One region of the Ruminococcus sp. 1001713B170207_170306_F1 genome, then DNA from elsewhere that is predicted to be linked to it. Evidence: predicted binding sites of a transcription regulator. Region 1 holds the regulator's gene; the other holds the start of a gene.

Region 1 (14,917 bases):
AACTGTTCACAGTTCCTCTTTTTGTTTTTTCGATGACTTCATGCAGTCTCTGAGTACTTTTCCACTTTTTTACTGGATTTCAATCACTTCTGCAGTGCTAAGTGCCGCTTCCATCAGTTCATCAATTTTCTCAGCCAGTTTCTCCTCTGACTTGCGGATCACATTCAGATTCGGCTTTGTAACCGGATGCTTTGCGACAAAAATAGTACAGCAATCTTCATATGGAAGAACAGAAGTGTCATAAGTTCCAATCTCCCAGGAACGCTCTACAATTTCCTGTTTATCAAACCCAATCACCGGACGATATACCGGTAATGTACACACTTCATTTGTTGCTGCAAGACTCTGCAGGGTCTGGCTTGCAACCTGTCCAATGCTTTCACCGGTAATAAGTCCAAGACAGTTATCCTTCTTTGCAAAATGCTCTGCAATTCTCATCATATAACGGCGCATAATGATAGTAAGCTCATCATGTGGACACTGATCGTAAATGTACAGCTGAATGTCTGTGAAATTTACTACATGAAGCCTGATCGGTCCACTGTATTTTGCCACCAGCTTCGCCAGGTCCACAACCTTCTGTTTCGCACGCTCGCTGGTATACGGCGGAGCATGGAAATAAACGGCTTCAATCTTAACTCCTCGCTTTGCGATCATATATCCGGCCACTGGGCTGTCAATTCCGCCGGAAAGAAGCAGCATTGCCTTTCCATTGGTTCCAACCGGCATTCCGCCAGGTCCCTTGATGCTCTTGGAATATACATAAATTTTCTCACGGATCTCAACAGAAACGGTAAGTTCAGGCTGATGTACATCCACCTTTGCCTCCGGAAAAGCATCCAGAATGCTTTCACCGATTCTTGCACTTACTTCCATGGAATTTACCGGATAGGACTTCTTTGCACGTCTTGTATATACCTTGAAGGTGCCGTGATAATCCGGATGTACATTCTTCATGTACTCCACAACGTCAGAGCGCATCTGCTCAAATCCTTTGTCCTCGTAGATCACTACCGGACAGATATAAACAATACCGAATACTGTTTTTAATGCAGCTACAGCCTCCTCAAAATCGTATTCCTCCGGACAGAATACATAAACACGGCCCTGCTCCTTCACAACGCGGTAATCGCCCTCTATCTTAGAAAGAGCAATATTCATCTGCTTCACAAGGGCATCTTCAAACAGATATCGATTTTTACCCTTGATAGCTATTTCTGCGTATTTTATTAAAAATGCGTGAAATATCATTTGATTTCCTCCTGTTTCTTTATGTTATGCGGCTGCCGGACTTTCCCCGGCGCTGCATTTCATTCTTCTTTTCCTCACTGCATCAGTGTCTGGAATATCTCCGAAGCATAGGCAGTACCTGCCCGATCACTTCCAATGCATAATCCACTTCTTCAAATGTATTTTCCTCTGAAAAACTGAATCTCAGCGTACTTTCTCTTTGGGCTGCTTCCATTCCCATTGCACTTAAGGTTCCGGCAGCTTTTCTTTTGTGGCTGGAGCAGGCGCTTCCGGCTGAAACATAAATGCCTTTTTCTTCCAGAGTATGAAGCAGCACTTCGCTTCTCACGCCCAGAAAGCTGGCGCTTAAGATCTGAGGTGCACCTTCTCTTATCTCCATTCCGTTGAGACGAACATCAGGAAGTTTCAGAAAACCTTCTGCAAGGCGTTCCTTCAGCTGATACATATGCTCAATTTTCTTATCAAAATCCGTGTAGACCATCTTTGCAGCAACACCCAGTCCTGCAATTCCAGGTACATTATCTGTACCGGACCGCATACCGGCCTGCTGGCCGCCGCCTAAGATCTGAGGCTGAATCCTGGCTTTCTCATTGATATATAAAAATCCTACACCTTTAGGCCCGTGAATCTTATGGCTGCTCACAGAGAGCATATCAATTCCTGCCTTTTTGGGATAAATACGGTATTTTCCAAATGCCTGGATCGCATCTACATGATACAGAGCCTTCGGGCTTTTCTCATGAACCAGTTTTGCAATCTCTTCCACTGGCATCACAGCACCAACCTCATTGTTTACATACATAGTAGATACCAGAATCGTATCCGGGCGCAAAGCTTTCTCTAACGCCTCCAGCTGAACCACACCCCTGTGATCTACAGGAACTATCGTCACCTCATATCCCATCTGTTCCAGGCGCTCTGCAGGCTGTCCTACAGCTGCATGCTCCACTGAAGTGGTGATAATATGGTTTCCGCTTCTTTTATTTGCATCCGCTCCGCCAAACAAGGCCAGATTATTTGACTCTGTTCCGCCAGAGGTGAAAATGATTTCTTTTTCATTTACCTTGAGAATTTTGGCAAGTATCTGTGCAGCTTCACGGACATACTTTTCCGCTTCCACACCTTTTAAATGCATGGCAGAAGGATTTCCAAAATCCTCTGTCATTGTTTTTACTACAATCTCTGCCACCTCAGGATAACATCTTGTGGTAGCAGAGTTATCAAAATATGCTTCCATTTCTTACTTTTCCTCTTTTTTCCAGAGCATGTTAAAAAAAGGCTTTCTGCAAGATGTGCATCACAATTTGCGGAAGCCTTTACCCGGATAAGGGCGCAGCAGCGAGCTGCGGCAGCCGAATTCAGGTGAAGCATACCGCAAAGTGGGGCGTGCAGATTGCTGAAATGATTTTTCAAACAGGCTCTGGCACGTCTTGCAGATTGCTAAAATATTTTTAAACAGACTCAAGCGTATACATCAGAATAGACAGCATGGTCATACCTGCTGTCTCTGTGCGCAGGATTCTTTTTCCCAGGGTCACCGGTTTCCCTCCGGCTTCCATGGCATCTCTCACTTCTTCCTCCTCAAAACCGCCTTCCGGGCCAATAAAAATCCCCACAGATTGTCCAGGCTGAATTGCCGCCAGGATTTCCCGGGTCTCTTTCATACCTTGGGCAAGCTCATAAGGAATCAGAACCACATCCAGTCCTTTTGCAAAGGCAAGTGCTTCTTTCCAGTTCATTACATTTTTCACTTCCGGGATTAGCATACGCTTAGACTGCTTAGCTGCGCTCTCGGAAATCTGCTGCCATCTGGTAACCTTCTTCTGCGCTTTCTTTGCGTCCAGCTTCACCACACATCTCCTTGTTTCAACTGGAACAACAGCGTAAGCGCCAAGCTCCACAGCCTTCTGAATGATCAGTTCCATTTTATCCCCTTTAGGAAGTCCCTGGAACAAATAAATCCGGCTTGGGAGCTCATACTGGGATTCCTGGGCATAAAGGATATGAAGAACTGCGCTGTCCTCCTGAAATTCTTCTATGGTACAGTGATATTCCTTCTCACTGCCATCGCTGATCCAAACGTCCTCACCAATGCGCATGCGAAGAACATTTTTCATATGGTTCAGATCCGGGCCGGTAAGGGTAATCCTGTGTTCTTCCTCAAGGACCTGATAAGGCTCCACAAAAAAGCGCTGCATAATTATTCCTTTCTGGCTGTGACAGATACCCATTCTCCCTGATGGGTTACCTCAACCAGCTGAAGCCCGGCGTCTTTCACTGCCTTTACCACTACTTCTTCTTTCACATCCAGGATTCCAGAGGTGATATAGTAAGCACCCTTTTTCATCTGATTTACGATAACCGGTGTGAGAGGCACCAGTACATCTGCCAGGATATTAGCCGTTACAATGTCATATTTCTCATATCCAACCGTGTCCTGAACTTCTTTATCATCAATGATGTTTCCAATGAGCATGTCAAAAGTCTCATCCTTAATATCGTTAGCCTCTTTATTGTCTGCCACTGCCGGAATTGCACAGGGATCAAGGTCAGTTCCCACAACATGAGCAGCGCCCAGCTTCAAAGCTACAATTCCAAGAATACCGCTTCCGGTTCCAACATCCAGCATCTGGGTGTCTTTTGTCACAAATTTCTTCAGCTGACGAATTACCAGCTGGGTTGTCTCGTGCATACCAGTTCCAAAAGCTGTACCTGGATCAATGTGAAGGATCATCTTATCTTTATCTTCTTCCTTCACTTCTTCCCAGGATGGAACAATAAGAATGTCATCTACATAGAACTGATGGAAATATTCCTTCCAGTTATTGATCCAGTCTTTGTCCTCTGTCTGGGATTCTGTGATGGTGCCTTCACCGATATCCATGTATCCGCGTACTTCTTCAAGGACAGCACGTACTCTCTCGAGAACAGGCGTAGTTTCTGTGTCCTCTTCCAGATAAAAATTCAGATAGGCGATTCCATCATCCGCTGGACCTTCCGGCATAATATCCACAAACATCTGCTCTTTATCTGTCTCGGTAAGAGGCTGTTTGTCCTGAATCTCTACGCCCTCAACTCCAACGTCTGCAAGGGCAGAGATGATAACGTCTTCTGCTTCTGTTTTTGTTTTGATGGTAAAGCGATTCCACTTCATACTATTTCTCCAATCTTTTTATTGAAAGCTGTTTCTTCATAATCACAATATGGTATTTTTTTACATCTTTCGAAACGGTTGTTATCTGTTACTTTATTCTGATTTTTCAATTCACCTGACCAATTACTGGTTTTTTATGTCCATGTTACTTCTTTTTATGTGCAAAAATATGCACAACCCACTTATGTCGCTGCCCTTTCTGATAAAATCTCCAGAAAAACTCTACCAGAAGCAACGCCGCTGCTGCATCCACAATGTAATGCTGCTTCAGCACCTGGGTAGAGATAATGATCAGAATTGCAAATACCAGAGAAAATCTCTGATACCATTTCGGCACCTTCTCTGAGCCTTCCACACCTTTCCAGCACATCCAGCTCACATAGCAGTGGATAGAGGGAAACAAATTAGAAGGACTGTTCCCGCCATCCAGGGAATATACCAGAGCGAGAATCTTTTCCGAAAGGGTATTTCCTGGGATCTCCGGTCTTATATTGGTGGTCGGTATTAAAATAAAGCAGATAAAGCAAATAAAATGTATGGTCAGATCTGTGGCAACAAACCGGTAAAACATATCCTTACCACGCCTTGCCACCAGCAAATACCCCACCGCCCAGAATGGAAATGCCAGAATATAAAACCACACAAATACAGGCAGTAAAGGAACTTCCCTGTCAAATGCCATCGTAAAATCAAAGTGATACCTGCCAGCTGTAAGCGCACTGCTTCCCCAGTAAATCAGACAATTCACTGCCATGATGGTCACAAGAGGTACAATAGACCACAGGGGAATATATCGGTTTAACAAATCTCTTTTCTTTGTTTTCAAGGCAAAACTCCTTTCCGGACTCTTGCGATGTTACTGCTCATTTCCTGACCAGCAGCACGGACAGTAACGTTGCGGCTACCCTTTAATATACAATAAGTAACAAAAAAAGAAAAGAGGATATCTCCCCTTTTCTTTATTCTTTTATGGAAAAACTGATTTTTTACTCTTCAAAGGTCTCTTTTAATTTGTCCATGAAGCTTTTTTTCTTCTTTTCGGACTTTTCTGTGCTATCGCCGGCACTGCCTGCAGGACGATTGCCGCATGCCTCGTCAAATTTGCGGAGAGCTTCTTTCGCGTCCTCATTCAGGTTGGTTGGTACCTGAACAACCAGAGTTACGTAGTGATCACCACGAACATTCTTGTTTCGAAGGGACGGAACACCTTTGCCCTTCAGACGGATTCTGGTATCTGTCTGAGTTCCTGGTTTCACTTCATAGAGAACTTCTCCATCTACTGTATTCAGTTTGACTTCGCCGCCAAGCGCTGCCTGTGCATAAGTAATCGGTGCAGTAGAGTAAATATTCATATCCTGTCTCTGGAAAATCGGATGGCGTGCTACATTTACTTCTACCAGCAGATCGCCTCTCGGACCTCCATTTGTGCCAGGCTCACCTTTATCACGGATACGGATACTCTGACCATTGTCAATACCAGCCGGAATAGATACCTTAATTTTCTTGCGATTGGAAATGTATCCGGTACCACGGCAATCCGGGCATTTATCTTTGATGATCTTACCTGTCCCATGACAATCCGGACACACCTGAACGTTACGAACCATGCCAAACATGGACTGCTGGGTGTAAACGATCTGTCCTTCACCATTACATTTCGGACAGGTAACCGGTGAGGTACCAGCCTTAGCTCCAGAACCGTGACAGGAAGTACATTCCTCTTTCAGAGTAATCTCAAGTTCTTTCTCACAGCCAAATACAGCATCCTCAAAGGTGATGTTCACGCGTGCACGCAGGTTTGCCCCCTTCATAGGTCCATTATTGGCACGTCTGCGGCTTCCGCCGCCTCCAAACAGATCTCCGAAAATATCTCCGAAGATATCCCCCATGTCTGCGCCGGAGAAATCAAAGCCGCCGAAACCGCCTGCTCCGCCACCGCCGCCGTTTTCAAAAGCGGCATGACCAAACTGATCATACTGTCTTCTCTTGTCCGGGTCACTTAAGACGCTGTAAGCCTCTGTTGCCTCTTTGAATTTCGCTTCAGCTTCCTTATCTCCCGGATTTACGTCGGGATGATACTTCTTGGCAAGCTGACGATATGCTTTTTTTAATGTAGCGTCATCGGCGCTCTTATCAACGCCTAAGACTTCATAGTAATCTCTTTTATCAGCCATGATTTCTTTCTTTTCCTAACTTTTTGTATTTGGTTATCTTATGGAAGACGCCAGCGGCGCATTTCCTGTAATATGTCTTTCACCACCACTGCCCGGTCATGAATCATGACCGGGCTGTAGTTTCATGTTCCGAAATATTGGAACTTATTATTCAATTAAACCTCTTTGTAGTCAGCATCTACAACATCATCGCCGTAACCAGCCTCGTTACCGCCCTGGGAAGCTCCTCCCATGTCCGGTCCAGGGCCTGCCTGACCAGCACCACCCTGTGGGTTCTGTGCTTCATACATTTTTGCGAAAAGCTTCTGAGCACTTTCCATCATCTTCTCCTGAGCAGCTTTGATCTCAGCGACCTGAGCATCTCCGATCTCATCTGTATTTGCATATTTAGCAAGGATATCTTTTAATGCATTTAAGTCAGCCTCTACGGAAGCTTTGTCATTTGCATCCAGTTTATCGCCTGCTTCTTTCAGTGCATTCTCAACCTGGAATACCATGGAGTCTGCATTGTTCTTTGTATCAATTGCCTCTTTACGTTTCTTATCCTGAGCTTCGAACTCAGCAGCTTCTTTAACAGCCTTGTCAATATCAGACTCGGACATGTTAGAACCAGCTGTGATTGTAATGTGCTGCTCTTTACCTGTTCCAAGATCCTTAGCAGATACATTTACGATACCGTTGGCATCAATATCGAATGTAACCTCGATCTGCGGAACACCACGACGTGCTGGCGGGATTCCATCCAGACGGAACTGTCCAAGGGACTTGTTGTCTTTCGCGAACTGACGCTCACCCTGTAATACATTGATATCTACAGCGGTCTGATTATCAGCTGCTGTGGAGAAAATCTGGCTCTTCTTGGTCGGGATTGTTGTATTTCTCTCGATCAGACGTGTTGCAATACCACCCATTGTCTCGATGGACAGGGAAAGTGGAGTAACATCAAGAAGAAGGATGTCACCTGCACCAGCCTCACCGGAAAGCTTACCACCCTGGATAGAAGCACCAAGTGCAACACACTCATCCGGGTTCAGGGCCTTGCTTGGCTCTTTGCCAGTCAACTGTCTTACTTTATCCTGTACAGCCGGGATACGTGTAGAACCACCAACCAGAAGCACCTGTCCAAGATCAGAAGCAGTAAGTCCTGCATCAGAAAGTGCACGGCGAACCGGCTCTGCTGTTTTCTCAACAAGATCGTGTGTAAGTTCGTCAAATTTAGCTCTTGTAAGGTTCATATCAAAATGCTTCGGTCCTTCAGCTGTTGCTGTGATGAATGGCAGGTTGATATTGGTTGTTGTTGCGGAAGAAAGCTCTTTCTTAGCTTTCTCAGCAGCTTCTTTCAGTCTCTGAAGAGCCATCTTATCGTTGCTTAAGTCAACGCCCTCTGTTCTCTTGAACTCAGAAAGCATATAGTCTGTAATTCTCTGGTCAAAGTCATCACCACCAAGACGGTTGTTACCAGCTGTTGCCAGAACTTCGATAACTCCATCACCAATCTCAATAATGGAAACATCGAATGTACCACCACCAAGATCATAAACCATGATCTTCTGCTCTTTCTCATTGTCAAGACCATATGCAAGAGCTGCTGCTGTAGGCTCGTTGATAATACGTTTTACATCAAGGCCTGCAATCTTACCAGCATCCTTGGTTGCCTGACGCTGAGCATCATTGAAATATGCCGGAACAGTGATAACTGCTTCTGTAACAGACTCTCCAAGGTATCCTTCAGCATCTTTTTTCAGTTTCTGAAGAATCATAGCGGAAATTTCCTGTGGGGAATATTTCTTATCATCAATTGTTACACGGTAATCTGTACCCATCTCTCTCTTGATGGAAGAGATTGTTTTCTCTGCGTTTGTTACTGCCTGGCGTTTTGCAGGCTCACCTACCAGACGCTCACCTGTCTTTGTGAATGCTACAACAGATGGTGTTGTTCTGGATCCTTCTGTATTTGCGATAACGGTTGGCTGTCCACCTTCCATAACAGCTACACAGCTGTTTGTTGTACCTAAATCAATACCAATGATTTTTCCCATGATAATTTTCCTCCTGTTTAAAAATTCATGGTTGCTGTCCATTACACGAACAGTAACATTTATACTTTGTTTTTAGAAAATGTCGATGAAGTTTGATTCTCCAAGCTGCTTTCTGTTAATTAGCAACTTTTACCATACTGTGTCTTACAACGAAATCCTTGTAGGTATATCCCTTCTGGAATTCCTCTACGACGATGTTCTCGCCAACGGATTCGTCCTCCACATGCATCACTGCATTATGCAGATTCGGATCAAATTCCTTACCTACAGCTTCGATTGGCTTCACACCCATCTCATCAAAAGCTGTCATCATCTGCCTGTAGATCATCTTCATGCCTTCTGCAAATGAATCATCCTCCGGTGCCTGTGCAAGACCTCTTTCGAAGTTATCCACGATCGGAAGCATTTTTTCAACGATGTCCCTGGCGCCGATGATGTACATGCTGGATTTCTCCTTCTCCGTTCTTTTACGGTAGTTATCGAATTCAGCCATGCTGCGCTTCAGTCTGTCTGTAAGCTCCTCGACCTGCTGTTCAAATTTATCTTTCTCTTTTTTCTTCTTACCGAAGAAAGAAGTTTTTGTCTTGGTTTCCGGTTCCTTCTGAGATTCGGTTTCCTGATCTGACTGCTCAGTTTCTTCTGTCTGTGCAGGTTCCTCGGAAGTCTCCTCTTCTGCTGTCTGGGCTGTATCTGCTGCCTCTTCTTCGCTTCCGTCTGTTACCGGAATGTCAACTGCTTCTTCCTGTACTTCGGCTTCTTTATTCATTTCTTCTGACACGCTTTCAACCGCCTTTCTAGGTTTTCTTATTTACCATTTCGTCAAGCTGGACTTTTAATTTCTTTAAGCTGTCCACTACATTCTCGTAATCCATTCGCTTGGGACCGATGATTCCAATAGTTCCACGCATTCCATCTCCCAGCTCATAAGTAGCTGTGACCACACTGCAGTCTTTCATGGTACGTACCGGAACTTCATCCCCGATGTATATCTGAACTCCTGTGTTCTCCGAGTCTCCCATTTCCTCACGGACCATATCCGCAAGTTCCTGCTTATCCTCGAAAGTAGAAATCAGCTCACTGGCTCTGGATGTATCTGCAAGCTCTGGATACTTAAATATGTTGGTCGCTCCCGACGTATATACTTTCATATCTTCTTCGTCCACGTGAATTGTAGCTGCAACTGCGTCCAGCACATCTGCAACCACACCGCTGTGGCTACCCGCCTGTTCTTTTAATCTAGCAATCATGCCCAGATTAATATCCTGGATGGGTACGCCGTTCAGGTTCGTGTTAAGAAGAAGATTCAGCTTCAGGATCGTCTGATCATCCATCTCCTCATCAATATTAATGATCTGGTTCCGAATGACATTACCCTCACATACAACTACGGCAATCAGCTGCCGCTCATTGACTCGTGAAAGCTGAATGAACTTCAGGGTGCTTCCCTTATACTGGGGAACCGCAACCATAGCCGCATAATTGGTATCCGTGGCAAGAACCTTCGCCACCTGCCTGAGCACCTTATCCATCTTATCTGATTTCTCAATCATCAGATCACGGATTTCTGCGATCTCGGCTTCCTTCTCCCTGGTAAGCTCATCTACATAAAGGCGATAGCCTTTATCTGATGGAATTCTTCCGGCTGAGGTGTGGGGCTGTACGATGTAGCCCATATCCGTCAGGTCGGACATCTCATTTCGGATAGTAGCAGAGCTGACATTCAGATCCGGATACTTGGAAATAGTTCTGGAGCCTACAGGCTCACCTGTTTCCATATAAGTTTTGATGATTGCTTTCAGTATTTTCCGTTTGCGCTCATCTAATACTTCATCCATGAAATATCTGCTCCTTCCTGAAAAGCAGACGGTCAAACCTGATTCTGATTTCCGTCTGGCTTCTTCGAATTCCTTTTGTTAGCACTCATTATTTAGGAGTGCTAACATCTATGTTCTTAAGATACACCTCAGTATTCCTTTTGTCAATATTTTTTACAAATTTTTTTCATCTTTTTTGATAGTTTTTACCCTATACTTTACCATTCTGGCTAAATTCTCCTTACTGCAATACTTTTTTTGGACAGCAAGGATACTATCAGGTATCTGCCAACGCAGTCTTATGTTTGCTGCCGCATAAATGAAAAAGATGCCTTGAGAAAATTTTCCCTGGCATCTTCTTTCCTATATAGGAATACCGCCCATAGGCGACATGTCCGTTTTGTAACTGTTCAGCACCTTCACAGTTATATGTTTCGCAAAACAGCCCCTGCTGAATAGCAGCCTCTATTTTTTATAATTTTCCAGATAGTCAAGAACTGCTGTCGGCTCATCCAGAAAGACTACCAGATCCAGCACGGAAAAATCCATGAATTTCTCTTCTGCTGTGTACTCCAGCAATGCTTTCATCTTGTCATAATATCCGTCAATGTTATACAGCACAATTGGGCGGTCAATACGTTTCAGGCTTTTCAAGGTAAAAATCTCAAAAAATTCCTCGTAGGTACCAATTCCGCCAGGTGCTACGATCGTAGCATCTGATTTTTCTTCCAGAAGTTTTTTGCGCTCTCTCATATTCTCTGTGAAAATAAATTCCGTGCATTTCTCATACAGAACTCCAGGCTGATCAAAAAATCGGGGAGCAATTCCAAGTATGTAACCATTTTCTGCTGCCACGCCTCTGGCTGCTGCTCCCATCATTCCGGTAGCCCCGCCGCCAAACACCAGACCGTGACCTCTTTTTCCCATTGCTCTTCCAAGCTCTTCTGTTTTTTCATAATAAATGTTTTTAAGCAGTGCACTTGAAGCGCCATATACACATATGTTCAATCTGTTATCCCCCTTATTTTTTCTTCTAAACACAGGTGCAGCCTACCTGCGGCAGCACCATATACGAAAGTCAGCTGGCATATCTTTTCCAGTCAGCTTCCGGCAGCCGCGCAAAACACCATATTTGCCACACCGCACAAAACCATCACCAGAATAGGATTCATTTTAAATTTTCTTAAAAGCACCAGTGCGGCAGTAAAGAACACCACCATTCGAATGCATATGTTTTCCCGAAACAGTTCCACTGCACCATTTATAAAAAAAGATGATACTAAAATGGTAACTCCTGCCTTGGCGATCATGGCCACAACCGCCGGGCGAAGGGATGTAAGAGTTCCCTGGAGAAGGGACATTTTCCGGTATTTCGTGTAAATATATGCCAGCAGGGTTACAATTATACAGGAGGGTAAAATACAGCCAAGAGTAGCCACCACTGCGCCACCAGGACCAGCAATCCTGGTTCCTACAAAGGTTGCGGAGTTTACTGCAATAGGACCAGGAGTCATCTCTGCAATGGTCACAAGATTCGAAAAAGTTTCCATGGAAATCCAGCCATGCATAGTCACTACCTGTTCCTGTATAAGAGGCATTGCTGCATATCCACCTCCAAAGCTTAATGCACCAATTTGAAGGAAGCTGAAAAAGAGCTGAAGATAAATCATTTTTTGCTGCCCTCCTTCACAAGTGTACGCGCAAATCCAAATACAGCCACAATAAGTATTATATAAATAATGTTTACCTTCAGAAAATAGCTTACACAAAAACTGATGACCATAATAACCACATTTACCCAGTCATTTGATTTCGCCACGTTTTTCCCCATGTCGTATACCACAGAAATGATCACAGCACCTACGCCGGCAGTCATGCCTTTCAAAAGAGCTGCTATATAATAATTAGAGCAGAATGCATCATAAAACAAGGAAATCAGGGACAGGATCACCATTGGCGGAATAATAGCCCCCAGAACCGACAGCAGCATTCCCGGTATTCCCCCAAGCTTGTATCCCACCACAATTGCTCCGTTTACTGCAATTGCTCCTGGAGATGACTGTGCGATTGCCACCAGATCCAGCATTTCTTCCTCATCGATCCAGTGATATTGATCCACAAATTTCTCTTTCAATAAAGTAACGATCACATATCCGCCGCCAAAAGTAAACGTACTAAGATATAACGAGGCAAAAAAAAGCTTTCTCAGCACATATCTTTTATTCTTTTGTTTTTCTTCCATTTCCAGCACTCCTAATAATTCTGCATGATTTCTGTGCATCGCGAAGCGTGTTACTGGTCAGGTCATGAACAATCACGCTTTTCTTTTTTAAGATAACGCACTATAGGTATGTCTGTCAATTAAAGTTTTGGAATGCTTCTGGCATTTCAGAAGGCAGAACAAATATTCGATTCTGCTGTACTTTTATAAAAAAGGATGCTATACTGAAAACAGTTAAAGCGTGTTTGATTTTATAAAAGAAAGGACTCATATGGATCATTTTGAATTACATTCCGAGTATAAACCAACCGGCGATCAGCCACAGGCTATTGAGAAACTGGTAAAGGGATTTAAAGAGGGAAATCAGTTTGAGACGCTGCTTGGTGTCACCGGCTCTGGTAAAACTTTTACTATGGCAAACGTTATTCAGGCGCTGAATAAGCCTACTCTGATCCTGGCCCATAATAAAACTCTGGCAGCACAGTTATACGGTGAGTTTAAGGAATTCTTCCCGGAGAATGCGGTGGAGTATTTTGTTTCCTATTACGATTATTACCAGCCAGAAGCATATGTGCCTTCTTCTGACACTTATATTGCCAAGGACTCTGCGATCAATGATGAAATTGACAAGCTCCGTCTTTCTGCCACTGCCGCCATGTCAGAGCGAAAAGATGTTATTATCATCTCTTCTGTGTCCTGTATCTATGGATTGGGTTCTCCTCAGGAATTTCAGGACATGATGATTTCCCTGCGTCCTGGCATGACTAAGGATCGTGATGAGGTTATCCGGGAGCTGATCGACATTCAGTACACCCGAAATGAAATGGACTTCCACCGAAGTACCTTCCGCGTCCGTGGCGACACTCTGGAGATTTTTCCGGCTAACAGCTCAGATACCGCTGTCAGAGTGGAGTTTTTCGGAGATGAGATTGACCGTATCTCTGAGATTGATGTGCTCACCGGAGAAATCAAATGTCAGCTTGCGCACATCGGTATTTTCCCTGCTTCCCATTATGTAGTACCAGCGGAGCAGATTCAGAAAGCAGCCATTGCCATTGAAGAGGAATTAAAAGAACGGGTAGACTACTTTAAAAGCGAAGACAAGCTTCTGGAAGCCCAGCGTATCTCCGAGCGTACCAACTTTGATATTGAAATGATGAAAGAAACCGGCTTCTGCTCCGGTATTGAGAACTATTCCCGTCATCTTTCCGGACTGGAGCCAGGGCAGCCGCCTTATACTCTGCTGGATTATTTCGGGGATGATTTTCTTCTTATTATTGATGAGTCGCACAAGACAGTCCCACAGGTTGGCGCTATGTATGCTGGCGACCAGAACCGTAAACAGACATTGGTAGACTATGGTTTCCGTCTGCCCTCTGCTAAGGATAACCGCCCTCTGAGTTTTGAAGAATTTGAGAATAAACTTGACCAGGTTTTGTTTGTATCTGCTACCCCGGGAGATTATGAATACGACCATGAGCTTCTCCGCGCCGAGCAGATCATCCGTCCTACCGGTCTTCTGGATCCGAAAGTGGAGGTGCGCCCTGTAGAGGGACAGATAGACGACCTGATTTCTGAAATAACGAAAGAAACCTCCAGAAAAAACAAAGTGCTGATCACAACTCTCACCAAACGAATGGCCGAGGATCTTACCCAGTATATGAAAGATGTGGGAATCCGTGTCCGTTATCTTCATTCGGATATTGATACCCTGGAGCGTGCAGAAATCATCCGCGACATGCGTCTGGATGTATTTGATGTGCTTGTAGGCATTAACCTTCTGCGAGAAGGACTTGATATTCCTGAGATCACTCTGGTTGCTATTCTGGATGCAGACAAGGAGGGCTTCCTTCGTTCTGAGACTTCCCTGATCCAGACCATTGGCCGTGCTGCCCGAAACAGCGAAGGACACGTTGTCATGTATGCAGACGTGATGACGGATTCCATGAGAAATGCCATTGAGGAAACCAACCGTCGCAGGGAAATCCAGGAAGCCTATAATAAAGAGCATGGAATTACTCCTACTACTATTAAGAAGGCAGTCCGTGATCTGATTGCAGTTTCCAAGGCAGTTGCTGAAACTGAAGTGAAGCTGAAGAAGGATCCGGAATCCATGAGCAAAAAAGAGCTGAAGAACCTGATCTCCCAGTTGGAAAAACAGATGCGCCAGGCTGCTGCAGACTTGAATTTCGAGCAGGCAGCAGAGCTGCGTGATAAAATGATAGAATTGAAGAAAAATCTTGCAGATGCGGAAAAGTAATCCT
Region 2 (14,917 bases), on a different contig from region 1:
GGTTCTTTCATAACCAGCAGTCGCTATTGATTACTGTTCACTCCGTTCACAGTAATCATTATTTTACTACAATTGTCAGAACAGCTCCGTTTGAAGCATTACCATTGGAGTCAACAACATAATAAGTCAGTTCATAAGTACCCGGAGTATTCACATCAACGGTTCCAGTGATCTGAATCTTACGATAAAGATCACTTGTTGAATCTTTATCGTCTTGAATGTCTTTGACATAACTCAGTCTGTCAATCTGTGTTCCCTTGGCAATTTCAACGTAGTAAGTATTCAGATAAAAACGCGGATCCTGAGGGTTCAGCTGGTCAATCTTTTCTTCTTCCCTTTCCTGCGCTTTTTCTTCTTCTGTCATTTCTGGTTCTTCTTCATCTTCTGAATCAGTCTCATTTTCATCCTGCAGGGCTTCATCCGTTTCTGCATCTGTATCTGTATTGTCAGAAGAAGTTTTGGTTTCTGAAGTAAATCCCATAAGATTTCCCTCGGAAGTCATATGATAAGTTACCTTTGTTACATTGTTACTGTTATCCTTTGCAACATAAACAACTGTGACTTCATCCCCTTTTTCATTTGGATAAACATTCTCAACTGTCAGGCTGGCTGAAACATCTCCATCTCTCTTGTCAACAGCTTTTACTCCTTCCAGAAGATCTTCCGTTGTCATATCCGAAGTGTAGCTGTTTTTCTTGCTCTCTGCAATGGTAATTTCCGGTCCCTTGCGATCCTGCCTCATATACAGCCATCCCAGGATTCCGGTCGCTCCTATTGCCACTGCCGCCATTAAAACAATCAACCATTTACGCATATCTGCAGCTCCTTATACTCAATTTCATCAGCGACGTTTTCTTGATTTCTGTTTCTTGGATCTGCTTTCTTTTTCTGAATATGGAATGCTTCCCAGAACAGAAAGTCCAAGATAACGCTCTACATCTTCCTCAACCTTGATCGTATCATTTGTAAGATAAATGATGATCACAATCGCCATTGCAATGATAACACCTAAAAGTCCACCGATCACACCATTCTTCGCAAGGCTTGGGCTGGCTTTTTCACTTGGGATGTTTGCGCTATCAACTACGTTAACCGCCTCAATATCCATAACTGACTGAATGTGCTCTGCTGCCATATCACGGATAGCATTGGCCATCTCGCTTGCTGTATATGGATCTTCATCAGATACTATGATCGTTACAATACGGCTGTCTGTAGAAGTATCTACCGTCAGTTTGCCAAGCAGCTGCTGATAGGTAATATTAAGATTCAGCTGTGCAATTACACCTTCAAGAACTGTACGGCTCTTAATAAGTTCCGCATAGTCCTTAGTCAGCTGTGTACTGGTCTGCATATCAGCACTGGTCAGTGTATTGCTGTCCTGTTTATTCAGCACCATGATCTTCGTGGTAGATTCATACTGTGGAGTGATAAAAAGCATTGTTCCGATAATGGAAATCACACCCAGAATGATACCGGAAAGAATAATCACTCCCAGCCTGCTAAGAATCAGGTGAAAAATCTCACCTAAATCGATTTCAATTTCATCGTTATTATTTGTAACCTGATTTTCCATTCTTCTTCTCCGTTACCCTGTAATTTTCTTTACTTTTTCTAAACAGATACATCGTTTCCAACGACATCCCATATATAAAAGTCAAAATCTCTCGTTATTTATAATACACTCCGGATTGCTGATAAAAATCATATCCGCGTAATCCGTACCCATCATTTTTTCAATTTTGTCGTAACATTTGCCAATGTGAGGCGTTCGTCTGGCCAGATCATGACCGTCAGACCCCACAAAATCCAACATTTCTTCTTTAATTACTTTCTTGCAGAAACGCTTGATCATAAAGCCATCCTCACCAATAATACTGTCCGCATTCATCTGAATATAGGCACCCATATCCCTGAGTTCATCAATAAAATCCAGACCGTTTTTTACTACCGAATGATAGCGTTCTACATGTGCGATAATAGGATAATACCCTTTCCGGATCAATGCCTGCACCCGTTCCCTGATATAGGACTTTTCGTCTGAAGTCCGAAACTCCGTTAACACATAACGGGAACCTGACATGGTAAGTCTTTCCCCTTTTTTCAGACAGTCTGTCATATCCATACTGGAATGAAGCTCGCAGCCCAGATACATCTGAATACCGTCTTCTCCAATCTCAGCGGCAGCCTTCCTCACACGAAGGAACTGCTTCTTAACCTGTTCCAGAGACGGCTCAAACATATCATATCGAAAATGCGGAGTGGCAATAATGTTGCGGACACCATCATCATATTCCTTCTGGAGCATGCGTACAGATGTCTTGAGATCCTTCGCTCCATCATCAACTCCCGGAACAATATGACAGTGAATATCATAAATACCTTTCATTCGCTTCGCCCATTTCCAATCTTTTCATATAACAATCTCGAATAATGACGGATCAATATTTTCCGTATTCTCCGTACTTGCCATATTTGCCATATTTACCATACTTACCGTATTTACCATATTCCTTAGTATCTACCTTGTTCAAAATTGCACCGATGATCGGACAGTTGGTCTTCTCCAGCTGCCCCTTGATCTCCTGTACAAAATGGTAGCTGATACTGCCGGATTCAATTACAATGACAGTTCCATCGCAGGAATCCGCCACAACTGCACAGTCGATTACTCGTCCAAGAGGCGGTGTATCTATGATAATGTAATCATATACATCTCTTACAACACGGATCATGTCTTTAAACTGTCTGCTTCCTAAAAGCTCTGCCGGGTTCGGCGGTACAACACCGGAAAAAATAATGTGAAACTTGGGAAGATTGGTTGCGCAGATAACGTCCTGCAGTTTCGCCTGCTTGGACAGGTAGTGGGTCAGTCCCTTCACTTCTTCCTCAACCTGTACACGTCCCATAAGTACGGATTTACGAAGGTCTGCATCAATCAAAAGTACAGATTTACCACTCTCTGCAAGGGAAGCTGCAAGATGGAAAGTTACATTACTCTTTCCTTCATTCGGGGTACAGCTTGTAAATGCAATCACCTTTTTGTCGGCACCGCAAAATTGAATGTTTGTACGAAGTGCCTTATAAGCCTCATCCATGGATGAATCAGCTTTCCAGTCGCTAATTTTTACTTTTACCATAATTTTGTTTTCACCTTATCTATTTGTTATCCTGTAAATCTGCCATATTTTCCTTCTGATTTCCCATAATTCACGTCATGGCAGTGTCTGCCTAAATATTATACACTAGAAGTACCGCATTGGCTAGTACATTTTCGAACTAAATATGCACAATTTTTCACAAAATTTTCATATTATTCTTGATTTCCTTCCTGAATCCCTTCTATACCCTGAACGGATGATCCCTCTTCCAAAAGATAAACTTCTACATCAAATACACCGCTGTTCAATGCTTCCGCATGGCTTCCCATATAAATATCAATGCGGTTGTTCTTAATGGCGCCGCCGCAGTCTTCTGCCACATAGACCTGTCCATTGATAACTACTTTAGAACCGTAAGGAATTACAGTTGGATCTACTGCAATAGTACGGTTCGTGGTAGCTGTCACACCTGTGGATGTGATTCCGTTTGCCCACGGACCGCAGCAAATGCTGCACTGGCAGTAATGGGTAATATGGAAAACACCAAGTGGACGAAGGCTGCTGTCTGCGGAAACCATAATCGGCTGTCCTTCAAGAACACCTGCATTTCCCCCTGTCTGGGTAACACCTTCTACTGCTTCTGCAAATACGCCCTCTCCTGTACTTTTATGTATAATTCCTGCTTCTACAGTTCCATCTGAGGTTGCATCTGAAGCTACCTGATTCTTATCTTCATACCCCTCCAAAACAGAGGTTGGGATATATCCCACCTGTTCTTCTCCATTATCATCCTCAAATAGAATCCTGCTCCAGATATCATCAATAGTACCTGTACGGCTGATTTCATCTTCTTCCAGCACTTCACCGATCACAGAACCCTCTTTTCTGCCAGGATAATCTAATACATCTGTATCTGCCGCTACTGTGACAGTATCTTGGACTTCCGTAATCTCGTCCTCGATTTTCCCGGAATCCTTTTTTTCGATAGCTTCTTCTGAAACTGTTTCTTCTTTATTATCAGTATTTTCCTGTGCTGTACCTGAAATGGCCGGACCGGCTATTTCCGCTCCAAGCGCAGAAACAGGCATACATGCGGAAACACATACTGCCATAGCCAGAAATCTTTTTTTCATAAATTTATATCTCCTGATCTGTTCAATTTTCCCCTCTACTCTTTGTTTATCATAGCACAGCTATTTTCTTATTTCAAATCCCATCAGGCTTTTTAGAAATTTTTCACATTTATTATTGTAGCTTTTTTATTTTTTCATTAAAAAAAACATTATTTCATTTTTTTCAAAAAAACATTTGACAAAATAGATTTTATACTGTATTATATGTTTTGTCGCTGAGGAAAACAGTTGACAGCAATAAATGCGATAGTGGCGTAGTTGGTAACGCGCGACCTTGCCAAGGTCGAGACCGCGGGTTCGAGCCCCGTCTATCGCTCTGAGGCTCCGATTTAGTCGGAGCTTTTTTGTGTCTGAATCCGCCTTACAAAGCGATCACTGTCTTTTGTATACTTCATAAGAAAATCCCGCTTATTCTTTCGGAAATAATTTATAAAGGATATCTTATTTTAAACAAAAAAGCCTTGTACAATTTGCTTTTCTATCTGAAGATTCTCTATTGACTCATCTTTCAATAAGAGTTTTCAGTTCTTTGCACTTTGTACAAGACCTTTTATTACTTCATTTTATTATTCTGTCCAGAATCCAATATTTTTTCTTAAAACATGTAAAAAAAACTTTCCGCAAGATGTGCGTCTCAATTGCAGGAATGATTTTTCAGCCACGATTTAGTGATGGAATAATCTAATTCCGGTAAATGCCATTGCTATATTGTATTTGTTGCAGGTATCGATTACGTCTGCATCTCTCACAGAACCGCCTGGCTGTGCAATATATTTCACGCCGCTCTTGTAAGCTCGCTCAATATTGTCGCTGAATGGAAAGAACGCATCAGATCCTAATGTTACATCTGTCATCTGATCCAGCCATGCTCTCTTCTCTTCCTTTGTGAAAACTGCAGGTTTCTCTGTGAATGTCTTTTCCCAGTTTCCATCTGCCAGAACATCCATATACTCATCGCCAATGTAAACATCAATAGCATTGTCGCGCTCAGCTCTTGAAATACTTTCCTTAAATGGAAGGTTCAATACTTTCTGGCTTTGGCGAAGGAACCAGTTATCTGCTTTCTGTCCTGCAAGACGTGTACAGTGAACTCTTGACTGCTGTCCTGCACCAACGCCGATTGCCTGTCCGTCTTTTACATAGCATACGGAATTGGACTGGGTGTATTTCAGAATGATCAGAGAAACTTTCATATCACGCTTTGCTTCCTCAGATAATTCTTTATTCTCAGTTACGATGTTGGAAATCAGCTCATCATCAATTGCAAGCTCCTGTCTTCCCTGCTCAAAAGTAACGCCGAACACCTGCTTATGCTCTAATGGAGCCGGTACATATTCCGGATCGATCTGAATTACATTGTAGTTGCCTTTTTTCTTCTGTTTCAGAACCTCAAGTGCCTCCTCTGTATAACCAGGAGCGATCACACCGTCGGAAACTTCTCTCTTGATCAGAAGTGCTGTGTCTTTGTCACATACATCAGAAAGGGAAATAAAATCACCGAAGGAAGACATTCTGTCTGCGCCTCTTGCACGGGCATATGCACAGGCAAGCGGCGAAAAATTCTGCCAGTCCATATCCTCTACCCAGTAGATTTTTGCAAGCGTCTCTGTGAGCGGAAGACCAATGGAAGCACCTGCCGGGGAAACATGTTTAAATGAAGTAGCTGCGGGAAGTCCGGTTGCCTTTTTCAGATCACGCACCAGCTGCCAGCCGTTAAAGGCATCCAGAAAATTAATATATCCAGGTTTTCCGGAAAGTACTTTAATTGGCAGTTCACTTCCATCCTCCATGTATATTTTAGATGGTTTCTGATTTGGGTTACAGCCGTATTTTAATTCTAACTCTTTCATGGTTATCTCCTCCATTTTATCTTTTAAGGTAACGATTCAGTAGGTACTATTCCGTGAGGCATTCCGTTTTGTGAATATAATTTACCCAAAACGGAAAGCTTTATTTTCAGTGATTCTTGTTGATAATTTTTGATTCATATTTACCAGTCTCGATATCAATGTATCTCACAAAAAGTGAAACCTTATTGTCTTCATTCAGGCTCTCCCACAACATATCTGCAAACTCATCCATGTGATCCGGAATCTGAACAAGCTTCGGCTCACCCTCAAAGCTTGGCAGCGGGTTTCCATCACATTTATAAGTATGGATAAAATGTCCCTCACCGGCCTTTGCATTCTGATATGCAAAAGTGTAACGGTTGCAGGAGGAAGGATCTCCATTATTGCTCTTTAAAATGGACATTGCATAACTGTAAGAGCCGTTCTCCACATGCATAATTCCGGAAATACGTGGTGTATAGTTTGGTGCATCTGGCTCAAACTCTCTGGAACGTAAAGACTGCTCGAAAGTGAGCTGATGATCCATTCCTTCGTAAATAGTGTCTGTCTGGTCACCGTTTGTCACAATTGTTTTATTTCCAAGTACGCGGACAGGTGCATAAATGATCAGGCTTGGATCTACCAGTTTGGAAGGGTCAAATGCCTGTGTGCGGATTCCCTCGCCATCCTCCACAAATACACGGTTGCGGCTGTTTTCACTTCTTCCCATAATAAAGTAAGCAGTAACTGCCTTCGTTCCATCAGCGCTGCGGCCAATGATGATTCCTCGTCCCGGGTAAGAATTTTCCTTCAGTTCTTTGTCCAATGCTATCATTTCCATGCAGATGTTCTCCTTTCGAAATTTACATGAGTATATTACCGCAGCCACCAGATTTTCATCAATCGTGTAAATGTTGACTGCGTGTATAAAAAAACGCCTGGGAAGCCTCTCTTCCAGGCTGCCCAGGCGGTCGACACAATGATATTACTGCACTCCCTGTGGGTATTCCCACGATCCGCCAGTCATGCAGTTCTTTTTTATACTACAATATTTTTTTCGTTATTTCAAGATGGGAAATCTTTTTCTTTTATGTACAATTTTTTTGTGGTTACTGGTCACGGAGTGACCAGTAACACGCTTCGCGATGCACAGAAATCATGCATTCGCATGATTTCGCGCTGAGATTCTCGGGTTTTCTGTGAACTTTGTTCACAAAAAACACCTCGCGGAACGTTACCAATGACCAGTAACTTTTTGTGGTTACTGGTCGCAATGCCTGCATAAGCAAATTTATGGATATAGTCCGTACTTTTTTCTCAGGAAATCCCCATCAAGCCCTGATCTATTGTGATCTGTGCACTGATATCCGCCTTCATCTGCTCCCAGGCATCCGGATGATCCACATAATACTTGGGGCATTCCTTGCCTGTCACATCATAATGCCGGATCACCTGCTCTGAGGTCAGCCCAAATCGGGCGCACAGCCATGCAGCCAGCTTTACCACAGAATCATAAGTTTCCTGTTCAAAAACGCCGGTATCATCTTTATGACAGCACTCAATGGAAATACTGTCCACATTCCTTGAGTTAGTCGCATAAGACATCTCCGAGGTAGGAATACACTGGATCACTTCACCCTCCAGTCCTACTACAAAATGGCTGCTTACTTTCGCCTCATGAGAAATGGAAAGATTCTCAAAATAATCCCTGTTATTCTGGGCTGTGGCACCGGGATTGGCTGTATAATGGATCGCTATGTAATCAGCTCCATTCAGGGGCAGCTGAGGCCTGGAATACTCATTTGGAGTCAATAATTGTACATCTATGTAGGGAGCACCCTGGGACATCCATTCTTCCGGTCCATAATTCGTATGATCATTCGTTTCCTGGAATGTCTCTGCACTTTCCTCCTGCTTCTGTCCTTTCCTTACCATCAGAATAACCACTCCTGTCACAACCAGAAGCAAAAGAAGCACCAGTAATGCCAGACGCTGATTTCTCTGACGGATTCTGCCGCCCTTATCTGTTTTTTCTCTTTTGTTAAAAGAAGGCCGCCTTGAAAAAGACGGCCTTGCAGATTTTCTTTTCATTATTTGTCATCCACACTGTAGTTCGGTGCTTCTTTTGTAATGTGAATGTCATGTGGGTGAGACTCTTTCAGGGAAGCAGCAGAAATCTTCACGAATTTACCATTCTGTTTCAGTGCTTCAATATTCTCAGCTCCACAGTATCCCATACCGGAGCGAAGTCCTCCGATCAGCTGGAATACAGTGTCCTCAAGGTGTCCCTTGTATGCAACACGTCCTTCCACACCTTCCGGAACAAGCTTCTTGGCATTCTCCTGGAAGTAACGGTCCTTGCTGCCATTCTCCATAGCTGCAATGGATCCCATTCCACGGTATACTTTATATTTTCTTCCCTGATATAACTCGAAAGTTCCCGGGCTCTCATCGCATCCGGCGAACATGCTTCCCATCATACAAACGTTTGCACCAGCTGCGATTGCCTTGGTAACATCGCCTGAATACTTGATACCACCGTCTGCAATAATCGGAATACCATATCTCTTGGCAACCTCATAGCAATCCATGACTGCTGTGATCTGCGGTACACCAATACCAGCAACTACACGGGTGGTACAGATAGAACCAGGTCCGATTCCGACCTTAACTGCATCTACACCAGCATCGATCAGAGCCTTAGTAGCGGCTCCTGTGGCAACGTTTCCTGCGATAACCTGCAGCTCCGGATATGCAGCCTTGATCTCTCGTACAGCACGGAGGATATTCTCAGAATGACCATGAGCAGAATCAACAACGATGACATCAACATTTGCCTTCACAAGTGCGTCTACACGGGCAAGCACGTTGGCGGTAATACCAACAGCAGCCCCACAGAGAAGACGTCCCTGTTCATCTTTGGCAGCCAGAGGATATTTGATCTGTTTCTCAATATCCTTGATGGTGATAAGTCCTTTTAAGTTAAAATCATCATCTACAATGGGTAATTTCTCTTTACGGGATTTCGCAAGGATCTCTTTCGCCTCTTCCAGTGTAATACCTTCTTTGGCTGTGATCAGTCCCTCAGATGTCATGGACTCTTTGATCTTCTTGCTGAAATCTGTCTCAAACTTCAGATCACGGTTGGTAATAATACCTACCAGCTTCTTGCCTTCTGTGATCGGGACACCGGAAATACGGAATTTCGCCATTAAGTCATTGGCATCCTTCAATGTATGTTCCGGAGATAAGAAAAATGGATCTGTGATAACACCATTCTCAGAACGCTTAACCTTGTCCACCTCTTCTGCCTGCGCCTCGATAGACATGTTCTTGTGAATGATACCGATACCTCCCTGACGTGCCATGGCAATCGCCATATTGTACTCAGTAACGGTGTCCATTCCTGCACTCATCATGGGAATGTTCAGTTTAATCTTCTTTGTAAGGTAAGTTGAAACGTCAACTTGATTCGGGATTACTTTGGAGTACGCCGGAACTAAAAGGACGTCGTCGAAAGTAATGCCTTCACCAATGATAGTACCCATTGCTTTTCCTCCCTTGTCTTATTGTGTCTTTGGTTTGTAGATTAGTGTAGCAAAAAACTAAAAGTGTGTCAATCTAGTAAATTAATCTAAAAATACTTTGCTCGGAGCAGTATTTCTCATGGTTTTTGCCAATATTTCATCTGGCTCGATAATTACTTTGCAGGTATCTGCGCCATCGCGGCAGACAATTGCAAAACGCTTATGTTCCGGATTTCCGGAGGAAAAATCCTGTACTTTCAGCTTCTGGTTGCTGTTGTAATAGTCCATTCTATGTGAGTTAAGAGGTGCCATAATATCACATTCTGTGATGTTCAGGCTTTTTACTCTTTTTCTCTTGGACTTTGCCATGATCTTGTCAATGTCAAGTTCTCCGTTTACAAACAGGTACTCAAATTCCAGATCAGTGCCTGGAAAGATAAAAAGATAGGCACAGACTCCCAGCACAATTGCCGCGATCAAAAGCAGGGGCATGATAAACAGACCTGCGAGTACCAGAAGCACGATCAGTGCAATGATACTGCCCTTTACCAGCCTGTCCTTTGCGGTCCGCTCTTTTTTTACAAGCAGCTCAGAATACAAATCGCTCATATTACAATTCTCCTTTGTTTTTTTGCCAGCCGGCATGTTGTTTTAAGTATAACACACAAAAGTTTTCCTGTGAACATTGTTCCTGATAAAACACGGAATATTGCCAGTACACAGTTACTGTTCACTCCGTTCACAGTAACGCGCTTCGCGATGCACAGAAATCATGCATTCGCATGATTTCGCGCCGCAATTCTCGGGTTTTCTGTGAACTTTGTTCACAAAAAACGCCTCGCGGAACGTTACCAGTGAACAGTAACAGTACACAGTTACTGTAAAAAATGACTTTTATTGAATGCAAAAGGGCCAGCGTCTTTGACACCGACCCTTTTGAGTTCTGAATTATACTTTCAAAAATCCATTTATGGATTTTCCGTTCTGTTTTCTGCTGCCGGAAATTACATCATTCCCATACCCTGACCGCCAGCTGGCATTGCCGGAGTATCTTCTTTGATATTTGCAACAACAGACTCAGTTGTAAGCAGAGTAGAAGCAACACTTGTTGCGTTCTGAAGAGCACTTCTTGTAACCTTTGCAGGATCAAGGATTCCCTCGTCTACCATGTTTACATATTTGTCGTTCAGAGCATCAAAACCAACACCTGGCTCAGACTCTCTTACTTTGTTGATGATAACTGCACCTTCAAGACCTGCATTAGCAGCAATACGGAACAGCGGAGCTTCCAGTGCTTTCAGGATGATGTTTGCACCAGTCTTCTCATCTCCCTCAAGACCTGCTGCAAGTTTTGCAACCTCTTTGGAAGCGTGGATATATGCAGAACCGCCTCCTGCAATGATTCCTTCTTCAACAGCTGCTCTGGTAGCTGCAAGAGCATCTTCCATACGAAGTTTTGCTTCTTTCATCTCAGTCTCAGTAGCTGCACCAACACGAACCACTGCTACACCACCAGCAAGTTTTGCAAGTCTTTCCTGAAGCTTCTCTCTGTCGAAATCAGATTTTGTCTCCTCAATCTGAGCACGGATCTGGGCAACACGATTGGCAATTGCTTCTTTATCTCCCATACCATCAACAATAACAGTATTCTCTTTTGCAACTTTAACAGATTTTGCACGTCCTAACTGAGCCATTGTAGCATCTTTCAGTTCAAGACCTACCTCGTCAGAAATTACAGTACCACCTGTCAGGATTGCGATATCCTGAAGCATTTCTTTTCTTCTGTCACCATAGCCAGGAGCTTTTACAGCTACTACCTGGAAGGTTCCTCTTAATTTGTTTACGATCAGAGTGGTAAGAGCCTCACCCTCAACATCCTCAGCGATGATAAGAAGTTTTGCTCCAGCCTGTACGATCTGCTCCAGCAGCGGAAGAACTTCCTGAATGTTGGAGATTTTCTTGTCTGTGATCAGAATATATGGATCCTCAAGGTTTGCTTCCATCTTCTCCATATCAGTGGACATGTATGCGGAAATATATCCACGGTCAAACTGCATACCTTCTACAAGGTCAAGCTCTGTGTGCATGGTCTTGGACTCTTCTACAGTAATAACACCGTCGTTGGAAACTTTTTCCATTGCATTTGCAACAAGCTCTCCGACTTCTTTATCTCCGGCGGAAATAGATGCAACGTTTGCGATCTGTTTCTTTCCGCTTACTTTCTGGCTCATGTTCTTGATTGCTTCTACAGCAGCATCTGTAGCTTTCTTCATACCGCGTCTCATAACGATCGGGTTAGCACCTGCTGCCAGATTCTTCATTCCTTCATGAACCATTGCCTGGGCAAGTACAGTAGCAGTTGTAGTACCGTCACCAGCTACATCGTTTGTCTTGGATGCAACTTCCTTGATCAGCTGAGCTCCCATGTTCTCGAAAGCATCCTCAAGCTCGATCTCTTTTGCGATTGTAACACCATCGTTTGTGATAAGCGGAGCACCGAACTGTTTATCAAGTACTACGTTTCTTCCTTTCGGTCCAAGTGTTACTCTTACGGTATCAGCAAGTTTATTTACACCAGCCTCTAATGCTGTTCTGGCTTCTGCGCCATATTTAATCTCTTTTGCCATAATGAATCATCCTCCTGATTTCAAGTTATTTATAAGGTTATGTCTTATTTCACAATTGCAAGAATATCGCTCTGTTTTACAATGATATACTCTTCACCGTCAAGCTTAACCTCTGTTCCTGAATATTTGGAATAGATAACCTTGTCGCCTACAGTAACTTCCATTTTCACTTCTTTGCCGTCAACAACTCCGCCAGGTCCTACTGCGATTACTTCTGCCTGCTGTGGTTTCTCCTGTGCCTGTCCTGGAAGAACGATACCGGATTTTGTTGTCTCTTCTGCTTCTAACTGTTTTAATACAACTCTGTCGCCTAATGGAACTAATTTCATGATCTATGTCCTCCTTTAGAATTGCTTTTCTTTTCCTTGCTAGCACTCATTATTGCCGAGTGCTAATCACTGTCCATTATATTATTGAATTATCGTTATTTGTGCAACTCTTTTCATAGTTGCATTTTTAAGTATATTCTTTTTTATTCTCTTTTATGCTCTTTTTTTCTCTTGTTTTCTCACTTTAAAAATTTTCTGAATTTTTTTCTATTTCGAAGCTTCTGAAGACTGCCTGGTAAAGTTTTTTTGTGAAATCATGAATTCCAACGAAGTTTCCTGTTATACACAAAAAAGAACTGCCCTCCAGAGCGTGTTTGAAAAAGCGTTCCTGCAATCTGCAACTTCACAATTTGCAGAAAGCCTTTTTCAAACACGTTCAAAGGAAAACAGTTCTTCTGTACACTTGTTTATTATTTATTGAATTCACTCAGGCCTTTTTATTTCTCTGGGCCTTAATCTCTTCTAATTCATCAAAGATCACTTCATTGAGAACCTTGATATAGGTTCCCTTCATACCGGATGACCGGGACTCAATAACGCCCGCGCTCTCGAACTTGCGGAGTGCATTTACGATTACTGATCTGGTAATACCTACTCTGTCTGCAATCTTGCTGGCAACAAGAATTCCCTCATCTCCGTCAAGCTCATCAAAAATGTGGATGATAGCTTCCAGTTCAGAGAAAGAAAGTGTGTTAAAAGCAGATTTTACAACCTGTTTCTTTCGGTCTTCCTCAGCATTCTCTTCATGTACAGCCCGCATCATCTCAAGACCTACAACTGTAGTGCCGTATTCACTGACAATAATATCCTCAATATCATATGGACGATCCTTGCGGTACATAAACACCGTTCCAAGACGTTCTCCTGCAATATCAATAGGATTGATGATTCCCTGATAGCTGCTGGAAACATGCTCAAAGCCAAGTGTCTGAAGATTCACGTTCTCTTTGGTAGATAATACCCCTAAAAAACGCTCATTCAGCAGAGGGTCAACATGACCGCCCACCTCATCAGCTATCAGCTCCTGGATTTCCTCAACTCCCGGGCAAAAGCTTACACCAAGCACCTTGCCTTTCTTGCTGAGAACCAGGATATTAGAACTTAAAGTATCCATCAGAACCTGGCAGATATCATTAAAAACCACCTTACTGGAACTGCTGTTATGGAGAAGTTTATTGATTTTTCTTGTTTTATCAAGTAACTGAACGCTCATTTTGTCCTCCCTTCGCTTTTGTTACATGAGAGCCTGTTTGAAAACCCACTCCCGCAATCTGTACGCTCCACTTTGCAGGAGATTTTGCAGAAAGCATTTTTCAGGCATGCTCTGACTTTACCTGTTATTCTAATACTACACGTTTTTCAAACTATTTACAAGCTATTTTTTACTATTTTTCAATTTTGTTTAGCTTTTCTGAAAATATCACGTTTTTGAAACTATTCATCAAACAATGGAAGTAATAGAGCTTTTATTTAAAAAATCCCCTGCAAAACATAATACATCTGCCTTGCAGGGGATCTTTCCCGAAAACTTCTTAATTTGTTACTGTTCGCGAGCTTCACAGCAACCTTAATTTTCTTTTTCATCCTTCGGCCTGGTTTCTACATAGCCGCAGGTTTCCTGGCTGCACACCAGTTTATTTCCTTTTTCCACCATGTAGCTTCCGCACACCGGACATTTCTTATCCGACGGCTTCTGCCATGACATAAAGTCACATTCCGGATTATCTTCACAACCGTAATACTTACGGCCTTTCTTCGTCTTCTTAAGCACCACTTCCTTACCACACTTCGGGCAGGCTACACCAATCTTTTCATAATAAGGCTTGGTATTGCGGCATTCCGGAAATCCCGGGCATGCAAGGAAACGTCCGTGAGGACCATATTTAATCACCATATGACGACCGCAGTTATCACAGATCACATCGGTCTCTTCATCATGGATGTCTACTTTCTCCAGCTCTTCCTGGGCAGCATCCACATCATGTTTCAGATCCGGATAGAAGTTCCGGACTACTGTCTTCCACTGTACAGTACCATTCTCCACACAGTCCAGAAGTCCCTCCATGGTAGCCGTGAAATTCACGTCCACAATGCTTGGGAACGCCTGCTTCATAATACTGTTTACCACCTCGCCCAGCTCTGTCACATAAAGGTTACGCTGCTCCTTGGAAACATAGCGGCGGCTGATAATGGTGGTGATGGTCGGCGCATAAGTACTCGGACGGCCGATTCCAAGCTCCTCCATGGTCTTTACCAGGGAAGCCTCTGTATAATGTGCCGGCGGCTGGGTAAAATGCTGTTCCGGCTTTAACTCTTTCAGTTTCAGCTTCATGCCTTTACTCAGGCTTTGGCTTAACACATTTCCCTTCTT

Evidence for each region. Region 1 encodes HrcA, which represses chaperone genes, less so after heat shock. Its sites were predicted from a motif close to TGTTAGCACTCNNNNNNNNNGAGTGCTAACA; they were not measured.
Region 2: groES (co-chaperone GroES) is a predicted target of HrcA. The motif match lies at 12,584-12,614, and genes of this name have one in related genera.

The regions. Positions count from the first base shown of each region.
Region 1 is NZ_JADPEX010000007.1:96,342-111,258, reverse strand. It holds gene thiI (tRNA uracil 4-sulfurtransferase ThiI) at 70-1,251, opposite strand; gene I4V84_RS06630 (cysteine desulfurase family protein) at 1,334-2,488, opposite strand; partial or broken gene I4V84_RS20345 (DUF6783 domain-containing protein) at 2,536-2,706, shown strand; gene I4V84_RS06625 (16S rRNA (uracil(1498)-N(3))-methyltransferase) at 2,703-3,449, opposite strand; gene prmA (50S ribosomal protein L11 methyltransferase) at 3,452-4,405, opposite strand; gene I4V84_RS06615 (phosphatase PAP2 family protein) at 4,551-5,231, opposite strand; gene dnaJ (molecular chaperone DnaJ) at 5,392-6,579, opposite strand; gene dnaK (molecular chaperone DnaK) at 6,735-8,618, opposite strand; gene grpE (nucleotide exchange factor GrpE) at 8,734-9,384, opposite strand; gene hrcA (heat-inducible transcriptional repressor HrcA) at 9,413-10,453, opposite strand; gene I4V84_RS06590 (TIGR00730 family Rossman fold protein) at 10,898-11,440, opposite strand; gene I4V84_RS06585 (chromate transporter) at 11,533-12,102, opposite strand; gene I4V84_RS06580 (chromate transporter) at 12,099-12,674, opposite strand; gene uvrB (excinuclease ABC subunit UvrB) at 12,925-14,913, shown strand.
Region 2 is NZ_JADPEX010000015.1:45,349-60,265, reverse strand. It holds gene I4V84_RS10520 (immunoglobulin-like domain-containing protein) at 59-814, opposite strand; gene I4V84_RS10515 (Wzz/FepE/Etk N-terminal domain-containing protein) at 842-1,576, opposite strand; gene I4V84_RS10510 (CpsB/CapC family capsule biosynthesis tyrosine phosphatase) at 1,658-2,389, opposite strand; gene I4V84_RS10505 (CpsD/CapB family tyrosine-protein kinase) at 2,442-3,140, opposite strand; gene I4V84_RS10500 (3D domain-containing protein) at 3,314-4,234, opposite strand; tRNA gene I4V84_RS10495 (tRNA-Gly) at 4,478-4,550, shown strand; gene I4V84_RS10490 (phosphoribosylaminoimidazolecarboxamide formyltransferase) at 4,900-6,084, opposite strand; gene I4V84_RS10485 (IMP cyclohydrolase) at 6,191-6,904, opposite strand; ZMP/ZTP riboswitch at 7,018-7,100, opposite strand; gene I4V84_RS10480 (peptidoglycan recognition family protein) at 7,381-8,154, opposite strand; gene guaB (IMP dehydrogenase) at 8,154-9,611, opposite strand; gene I4V84_RS10470 (DUF6106 family protein) at 9,693-10,199, opposite strand; gene groL (chaperonin GroEL) at 10,595-12,217, opposite strand; gene groES (co-chaperone GroES) at 12,262-12,546, opposite strand; gene codY (GTP-sensing pleiotropic transcriptional regulator CodY) at 12,974-13,759, opposite strand; gene topA (type I DNA topoisomerase) at 14,114-14,917, opposite strand, start outside.